Regions from separate parts of the Streptomyces sp. NPDC057702 genome, predicted to be linked through region 2. Evidence: riboswitches for the same ligand, from Rfam matches in the RefSeq annotation. Region 2 holds a riboswitch; the other holds the start of a gene.
The links. Region 2 has a riboswitch for thiamine pyrophosphate ahead of ACFVFR_RS03885 (thiamine ABC transporter substrate binding subunit). Riboswitches for the same ligand answer to the same signal wherever they lie in the genome.
Positions count from the first base shown of each region.

Region 1 (4,477 bases), on a different contig from region 2:
AGCGCCGTCCCGGGTGGGTCGGGACGGCGCTCGGGGGGATGGTGGGTCAGTCGGCGATGGGCAGGTACACCCGGTTGCCCGCCTCCGCGAACTCCCTGGACTTCTCCGCCATGCCCGCTTCGGCCTCGGCCGCCGCCAGGGTGCCGCCGTGCTCGCGACGGATGTCCTGGGAAATCTTCATCGAGCAGAACTTCGGGCCGCACATCGAGCAGAAGTGCGCGGTCTTGGCGGGCTCGGCCGGGAGCGTCTCGTCGTGGAAGGCGCGGGCCGTGTCGGGGTCGAGGGCCAGGTTGAACTGGTCCTCCCAGCGGAACTCGAAGCGCGCGTCGGAGAGCGCGTCGTCCCAGTCCTGGGCACCGGGGTGACCCTTGGCCAGGTCAGCGGCGTGGGCGGCGATCTTGTACGTGATGACGCCGGTCTTCACGTCGTCGCGGTCCGGCAGGCCCAGGTGCTCCTTGGGCGTGACGTAGCACAGCATCGCGGTGCCCCACCAGGCGATCATCGCGGCACCGATGCCGGAGGTGATGTGGTCGTAGGCCGGCGCGACGTCCGTGGTCAGGGGGCCGAGCGTGTAGAACGGAGCCTCTTCGCAGATCTCCTGCTGGAGGTCGATGTTCTCCTTGATCTTGTGCATCGGGACGTGGCCCGGGCCCTCGATCATGGTCTGCACGTGGTGCCGCTTGGCGATGGTGTTGAGCTCGCCCAGCGTCCTCAGCTCGGCGAACTGGGCCTCGTCGTTGGCGTCCGCGATGGAGCCGGGGCGCAGCCCGTCGCCGAGCGAGAACGTGACGTCGTAGGTGGCCAGGATGTCGCAGAGCTCCTCGAAGTTCTCGTAGAGGAAGCTCTCCTTGTGGTGGGCCAGGCACCAGGCCGCCATGATCGAGCCGCCGCGCGAGACGATGCCGGTCTTGCGGCGCGCCGTGAGCGGTACGTAGCGCAGCAGTACGCCGGCGTGCACCGTCATGTAGTCGACGCCCTGTTCGGCCTGCTCGATGATGGTGTCCTTGTAGATCTCCCAGGTCAGCTCCTCGGCCCGGCCGTCGACCTTCTCCAGGGCCTGGTAGAGCGGGACGGTGCCGATCGGGACGGGGGAGTTGCGCAGCACCCACTCGCGGGTGGTGTGGATGTTGCGGCCGGTGGACAGGTCCATGACCGTGTCCGCGCCCCAGCGGGTCGCCCAGGTCATCTTCTCCACCTCCTCCTCGATGGAGGAGGTGACGGCGGAGTTGCCGATGTTGGCGTTGACCTTCACCAGGAACCGCTTGCCGATGATCATCGGCTCGATCTCCGGGTGGTTGACGTTGGCCGGCAGCACGGCGCGACCGGCGGCGATCTCCTCGCGGACCACCTCGGGGGAGACGTTCTCGCGCAGCGCGACGTACTCCATCTCCGGGGTGACCTCGCCTCGGCGGGCGTAGGCGAGTTGGGTGACGGCTTGGCCGTCGCGGCCCCGGCGCGGCTGGCGCGGGCGGCCGGGGAAGACCGCGTCGAGGTTCTTGAGGCCACCGCGCGGCGAGGTGTGCTTGATGCCGTCGTCCTCGGGGCGCAGCGGCCGGCCCGCGTACTCCTCGGTGTCTCCCCGGCCGATGATCCAGTTCTCGCGCAGCGGCGGCAGCCCGCGCCGTACGTCGGTGTCGATGTTCGGGTCGGTGTACGGGCCCGAGGTGTCGTACAGCGTGACGTCCTGGCCGTTGGTGAGGTGTACTCGTCGCACCGGCACCCGCAGGTCGGGCCGCGAACCGCTCAGATAGCCCTTGTGCCATCCGATGTCGCGCGGTTGCCCGTCGGTGTCGTTCGACTCTACGGAGGCAGGCGTGCGTGCGTCCGATACGGTCATGAGACCTACTCCCTACGCCGGCATTACCCGGTAACAGGTTCGGCGGTCGACGCAGCCGTTTCCGTAGTCGGTTCACCGGCGTCGGCCGGTCGTCCCGTACGGAGGTCAGCGCCCTCTCAGCCCGGTGCTCCGAGCTCCCGCGATTGCAAAGGTGCCACCACGCTAACCGCTCCGCGACGGATTGGGCCAGGGGGCCTTGCGATGATCGGTCCATGACTCCCACCGAGCCAGGGCCACCCGGGCGGCCAGGCCCCCACGGCCGGCCGCCCGCCCACACCCCGCCGCCCGGCACCGGACACGCGCGGGGGCCCGGCCCGACCGCGCCGACACCCCCGCCCCCCGGCGTGCCCCCGCGACCGCCTAGCGGCGGCCCCGCCGACGAGGGCGCGGGAACCGGCGGAGGGAGCGGCGTGGGAGCGGGCACGGGGGCCGACGGTCCGTACCCCGGGCGCGGGTCGGGGTACGGACAGGAGCGGGGGCGGGGGCACGGGCCGGTTCCCGGCGCGCGGGGGCCCGACGCGCGCCGGCAGGGGCGTACGGGGCCCGACCACGGGCTGCCGGAGAGCGACCACCAGCACGACAACGGCCCCACGGGGCACGACCACCACCCCGCCCCCACCGGCCACGGACACGGTCACGCACCCGGCCAGGGCCACGGCCACAGTCACAGCCACGGGCCCGCCGCGCCCGTCTCGCGTCAGCTCCGCAAGGTCATCGCGGCGGTGCTCATCCCGTTCAGCGTGGCGGTCGTGGTCGGGCTGGTGGTGCTGTGGCCGGGCGGCGCGCCCGACCACCACGGGCCGTCGGGGCTCGGCTTCGACCGGCACACCGAGTCGGGGCGCGTGGTGCGGGTCGACGAGGTGCGGTGCGCGGACGTGCACGCCCAGCCGCAGGGGCAACAGCCGCCGGGCGAGCAGCCGGGCGATCCGGCGGCCCAGCCCGAGGCCAAGGACGAGACCTGCGAGAAGGCCACGATCGAGGTGACCTCGGGCAAGGGCAAGGGGCGTACGTTCACCGAGATCGTGCAGCCGTCCGCGTCCCGGCACTACGAGAAGGGCCAGAAGCTGATCCTGGCGTACGCCCCCAAGGCGCCGGAGAACCTCCAGTACTCGGTCTCCGACGTCGAACGGAAGCTGCCGATGGCGCTGCTGGCCGGGCTCTTCGCGCTGGCCGTGGTCGTGGTGGGCCGGATGCGCGGGGTCTTCGCGCTGGTGGCGCTCGTCATCAGCTTCGGCGTGCTGACGCTGTTCATCCTGCCGGCCATCCTCCAGGGTTCGAACCCGCTGGTGGTGGCCGTGATCGGGGGCAGCGCGATCATGCTGATCGCGCTGTACACCTGTCACGGCCTGACCGCCAGAACCTCGGTCGCGGTGCTCGGGACGCTGCTCTCACTGCTGCTGATCGGCCTGCTCGGCTCGGTGTTCATCGGCTGGGCGCATCTGACCGGCAACACCGACGACCAGACCGGACTGGTGCACGGCCTCTACCCCGACATCGAGATCCAGGGCCTGTTGCTGGCCGGCATCATCATCGGCTCGCTCGGTGTGCTGGATGACGTGACCGTCACCCAGACCTCGGCGGTGTGGGAGCTGAAGGAGGCCGACCCGTCGGCGCACTGGCGCACGTTGTACGCGGCGGCCATGCGCATCGGTCGGGACCACATCGCCTCGGTGGTCAACACGCTGGTCCTCGCCTACGCCGGTGCCGCGCTGCCGCTGCTGTTGCTCTTCTCGATAGCGGACAGCGGTGTGAGCACGGTCGCGACCAGCGAGATCGTCGCCGAGGAGATCGTCCGCACCCTCGTCGGCAGCATCGGTCTGGTGGCCTCGGTGCCGGTGACCACGCTGCTGGCGGCGCTGGTGGTCTCCGCGGACCGCAGCCCGACGAGCGTTCCCGGCGCGGGCGGTGGCGGCGGAGTCGCCCCGGAGCGCGCCGCTGTCCCGGGGCGCGGGGTCGGGCCCGGCGCGCCGGTGGGTCAGCGGGGCGTGGGTGGCGCGGAGGCCGGAGCGAACCCGGGCGCCGGGCGCGGCGCGGGCGCGGTGGCCTCCGGGCTCGCCTCGGGTCTGCCGGGCCGGGGGAAGGGTCGCCGCCGCCGGGCGAAGTAGCGCGTGCCGGGTGCCGTGCGGCATCGCGTCGGCCCCGGGCGGGCGATGCCGGACCGCCCGGCCCCAGGTGCCGGGCCCCGCGGGGGCGGGCCAGCCGGGTGGAGGCGTCGAACTCCGGCCAGGCCGCCGGGGCCTGGGCCGATGCGCCGGGGCCGGGCGGATGCGCCGAACCCCGGGCGGGCCGGCGCCGGAATCCGGTCGGGCGCGCCCGGCAGAGGCGTCACGCCGCGTCGTACGCGCCGGCGTTGGGTCCCCTGGGGCGGGTCGCGAGGGGCGCGGCGGCCCGGGCGTCGGGGGCGGTCACGCGCGGGGGGAATTCGCGCTTCCGAGTGGCCGGGCGAAAAAACGTCCAGGCAACGCACCGTGACCGACGGCCCGGTTCACCCTGCGTAGCGGTCTCCCGCCAGGATGCGGTCCAGGACCGCGTCCAGGCCGCAGGCCGGATCGCTCGCCTCCTCCTCGCAGCCGAACGGGACCAGTCGGTCCGTCCGGTCCAGGAAGGCCACCAGCGGAGCGGCGCCGACCCGGAACAGGG
Region 1 is NZ_JBHVJC010000007.1:175,512-179,988, forward strand. Features, by position in the region: gene thiC (phosphomethylpyrimidine synthase ThiC) at 47-1,837, opposite strand; TPP riboswitch at 1,830-1,988, opposite strand; gene ACFVFR_RS07425 (YibE/F family protein) at 2,248-3,942, shown strand; gene ACFVFR_RS07430 (SsgA family sporulation/cell division regulator) at 4,323-4,477, opposite strand, start outside.
Region 1: it holds a riboswitch for thiamine pyrophosphate, as region 2 does, so the genes downstream of both, thiC (phosphomethylpyrimidine synthase ThiC) here and ACFVFR_RS03885 (thiamine ABC transporter substrate binding subunit) in region 2, are expected to answer to the same signal.

Region 2 (4,477 bases):
TCATGGACCGCCTCGACTCGCTGCTCCCGACGGCACCGGTCGCCTGGCTCCTGCTGGTGGTGTTCGTCGGCGCGGGCTGAGAGCCCCCGCCGGGAGTGAGAACACCCGCAGCCGCGTACGAGCCGCCCCGTCCACGAAACTCCACGTGGGCGAGGCGGCTCGAAGCATGAGAGCGGCGATACGGGCGGGGCGTCCCGGTCGCCGCGAGAGGCGGCGGGGGTGGGGCGGAGTGCGCGGGCCGCTTGAGGTGTCGCGGCGAGGTACGGGCGAGCGACCCTGCCTGGGGGCACGGGGCACGGGGCACGGGGCACGGGGCACGGGGCACGGGGCACGGGGCGGCGAATGTCGGGATGAGGGTGCGCCGCGTACGGAGCGTACGAAGCCGCGGCGTTGGGCTGACTGTGCGGCGGGGGAGGGGGCCGTGCGCCCCGTGCGAGTGTCGGCTGGCCGGGGCGGCGAGGCTGGGCTCGCGATGTGCGGAGCGTGTGGAGTGTCCGGGGGTGTGACGGGAGAGGTGCGACGCCCTCTGTCGGCCGCGCCGCATGTGGCAGGGGACCGGGCCGCGAAGCCGTTCGTGGGCGGTGTGCCGAGCCCGCCCGCCGGGTGCTGACCGTACGTGACCGGCAGCCGCGTGAATGCCGCGGACAGCTATCGCCACCTGCGGCTTTGTGTGTGTCGAGGGCCCCGTTCGTAGCCGGTGAGCCCTACCCCGTATGTCTGCGACACTAGATGAACCATGCCTAAGCCCGGAGAACTCACTTTCGTCGCGCCGCGCGGAGCCAAGAAGCCGCCGCGGCATCTCGCTGACCTCACCCCCGCCGAGCGCCGTGAGGCCGTGGCCGCGATCGGCGAGAAGCCCTTCCGTGCTGGGCAGGTCTCCCGGCACTATTTCGCCCGGTACGCGGACGCCCCGGCGAACTGGACGGACATCCCCGCGGCGGCCCGCGAGAAGCTGGCCGCCGAACTGCTGCCGGACCTGATGAACGTCGTCAGGCACATCAGCTGTGACGGTGACGCCACCCGTAAGACACTGTGGCGGCTGCACGACGGGACGCTGGTCGAGTCGGTGCTGATGCGCTACCCGGACCGGGTCACGATGTGCATCTCCTCGCAGGCCGGCTGCGGCATGAACTGCCCCTTCTGCGCCACGGGGCAGGCGGGGCTCGACCGTAACCTCTCCACGGCCGAGATCGTGCACCAGATCGTCGACGGCATGCGCGCCCTGCGCGACGGCGAGGTACCGGGTGGGCCCGCCCGGCTCTCGAACATCGTCTTCATGGGCATGGGCGAGCCGCTCGCCAACTACAAGCGGGTCGTCGGCGCCATCCGCCGGCTCACCGACCCGGAGCCCGACGGTCTGGGCCTCTCCCAGCGTGGGATCACCGTGTCCACGGTCGGGCTGGTGCCGGCGATGCTGCGGTTCGCCGACGAGGGCTTCAAGTGCCGCCTGGCGGTATCACTGCACGCGCCGGATGACGAGCTGCGCGACACCCTGGTGCCGGTCAACACCCGCTGGAAGGTCCGGGAGGTGCTGGACGCCGCGTGGGAGTACGCGGAGAAGTCCGGGCGCCGGGTGTCCATCGAGTACGCCCTGATCAGGGACATCAACGACCAGGCGTGGCGGGCCGACCTGCTGGGCAGGTTGCTGCGCGGGCGTCGGGTGCACGTCAACCTCATCCCGCTCAACCCCACCCCCGGGTCGAAGTGGACCGCTTCGCGGCCCGAGGACGAGCGCGCGTTCGTCGCGGCGCTCGAGGCGCACGGCGTGCCCGTGACCGTCCGGGACACCCGTGGGCAGGAGATCGACGGGGCCTGCGGCCAGCTGGCCGCCTCCGAGCGGTGACGGGGCGTGGGGCGACGGCGTCGCCCCACGCACGCGCCGATGTCGGCACCGTACGCGCCCCGTGTCGCGTGGTGCGCGGTGTCCGGCACGGCTCCGTCCTGGGCGCCGTGTGCACCATCTGGCGCGCGGGGACGGTGCGGATGGGGCACCGGCAGCACGTCGCGCTATCGTGAGTCGAACAAACGCACATTTCCGACAGGGGAGCGCGCTACGCGCTGAGAGTGCGGCACCGCGGGTGCCGCAGACCCTCGGACCTGATCCGGGTCATACCGGCGTAGGGAGTCAGACGCACTGATGAACAGCTACCTTCGGCGTGCCGTGGGCACCGCTCTGCTCGGCACGTTGGGCGTCACCACGCTGGCGGCGTGTGGAGAGTCCGGCAGCGGCTCGGACTCCAAGACGGTAACGGTCGTCGCGCACGACTCCTTCACGGTGTCCAAGGCGGTGCTCCAGCGGTTCACGCAGGAGACCGGCTACAAGGTCAAGGTGGCGCGTGGGGCGGACGCCGGGGCGGCGGTGAACCAGGCCATCCTGTCGAAGGGCAATCCGCAGGGCGATGTCTTCTTCGGCGTCGACAACACGCTGCTCTCGCGCGCGCTGGACGAGGGCGTCTTCGCCCCGTACCGGGCCAAGGACCTCGACCAGGTGCCCGCGGGCCTGCAGTTGGACGCCGCGAAGCACCGGGTCACCCCCGTGGACACCGGTGACATCTGCGTCAACTACGACCGGAAGTACTTCGCGGACAAGAAGCTGGCGCCGCCGCGCAGCTTCGACGACCTGATCAAGCCGCAGTACAAGAACCTCCTGGTCACGGAGAACGCTGCCACGTCCTCGCCCGGGCTCGCCTTCCTGCTCGGGACAGTCGGCACCTACGGGGACGACGGCTGGCAGGACTACTGGAAGAAGCTGAAGGACAACGGGGTCGAGGTCGTCGACGGCTGGGAGCAGGCGTACAACGACCGCTTCTCCGGTTCCGGTGGTGGCTCGGGCAAGGGAGACAAGCCGCTGGTCGTCTCCTACGCCTCCAGCCCGCCCGCCGAGGTGGTCGGCGTCAAGCCGCAGCCCAAGGAGGGCCCGACGGGCGTGGCCACCGGCACGTGCTTCCGGCAGATCGAGTTCGCCGGGCTGCTCGACGGAGCGAAGAACACCAAGGGCGGTAAGGCACTCCTGGACTTCATGCTCAGCAAGACCTTCCAGGAGGACGTGCCGGTCACGATGTACGTCAACCCGGTCCGGCCGGACGCGAAGCTGCCGGAGGTCTTCACGAAGTACGGGGAGCGGATCGCCAAGCCGGCCACCGTCGCCCCGGAGGAGATCGCCAAGAACCGCGAGCAGTGGATCAAGACGTGGACTTCGCTCGTCGTGAGGTGAACGACGCACCGTCGCCCGACGCGCCGTGCTCCGAGGCGCCCCACGGGGCCCACGCATGGAGCACGGGGCACGGAGCCGAGGGCTCAGCGGTACGGGGCACGGAGCACGGAGCCCCGCACGGACCGGCGCGGTACGGGGCACGGGGCACGGGGCGGGGCCCGCGAGCGACGGGGGCGTGGCGGACCACGGCCCTGCGCCTTGGCCTCATGGCTGTACCGCTCGGGTTCTTCGGGCTCTTCTTCGGGTATCCGGTGGCAGCCATCACCGCTCGTGGGCTGCACGCCGGCGGCGCCTGGCAACTCGGACGGGTCAGTGAGGTTCTCGGCGACCCCGACGTGCTCAACGTGCTGTGGTTCACCGTGTGGCAGGCCGCCGCCTCCACAGCGCTGACCCTCGCCCTCGCACTGCCGGGGGCATACGTCTTCGCGCGTCTGGACTTCCCGGGCAAGCAGCTGCTGCGGGCCGTGGTGACGGTGCCCTTCGTGCTGCCCACGGTGGTCGCGGGATCGGCCTTCCTCGCTCTCCTCGGGCGAGGCGGCCTCCTCGACGAACTGTGGGGCGTGCGGCTGGACACCACCGTCTGGGCGATCCTGCTGGCCCACGTCTTCTTCAACTACGCCGTGGTGGTCCGCACCGTCGGTGGGTTGTGGGCGCAACTCGACCCGCGGCAGGAGGAGGCCGCCCGCGTCCTGGGGGCCGGCCGGTTCGCCGCCTGGCGCCAGGTGACACTGCCCGCTCTCGGGCCCGCCATCGCCGGTGCGACGCTCATGGTCTTCCTCTTCACGTTCACCTCCTTCGGTGCGGTCCAGATCCTGGGCGGGCCGCGATACGCGACGCTGGAGGTGGAGATCTACCGGCAGACCGCGCAGCTCCTGGACCTGCCGACCGCCGCGGTCCTGACACTGACCCAGTTCGCCGCGGTCGCCGCGCTGCTCGTGGTCCACGCGTGGACGGTGCGGCGACGGGAGAGCACGCTGCGGTTGGTGGACGCCTCGTACACGGCCCATCGGCCGCGCGGCGCCGGACAGTGGACGCTCCTGGGGGGCGTGCTCGCCGTCATCGCGCTGTTGATCCTTCTGCCGCTGGCCGTACTGGTGGAGCGCTCCCTCGCCGGCCCCGACGGTTACGGGTTCGCCTTCTACGAAGTGCTGGCGTCGGCTGAGGAAAGCGGCGGGACCTTCATCGTGGCGCCGTTGGACGCCCTGTGGAACTCGCTCCGGTACGCGGCGGTCGCCACCGTCATCGCGCTCGTCGTCGGCGGCC
Region 2 is NZ_JBHVJC010000004.1:80,677-85,153, reverse strand. Features, by position in the region: gene ACFVFR_RS03895 (phosphatidate cytidylyltransferase) at 1-80, shown strand, start outside; gene rlmN (23S rRNA (adenine(2503)-C(2))-methyltransferase RlmN) at 737-1,843, shown strand; TPP riboswitch at 2,031-2,141, shown strand; gene ACFVFR_RS03885 (thiamine ABC transporter substrate binding subunit) at 2,138-3,214, shown strand; gene ACFVFR_RS03880 (ABC transporter permease) at 3,421-4,477, shown strand, end outside.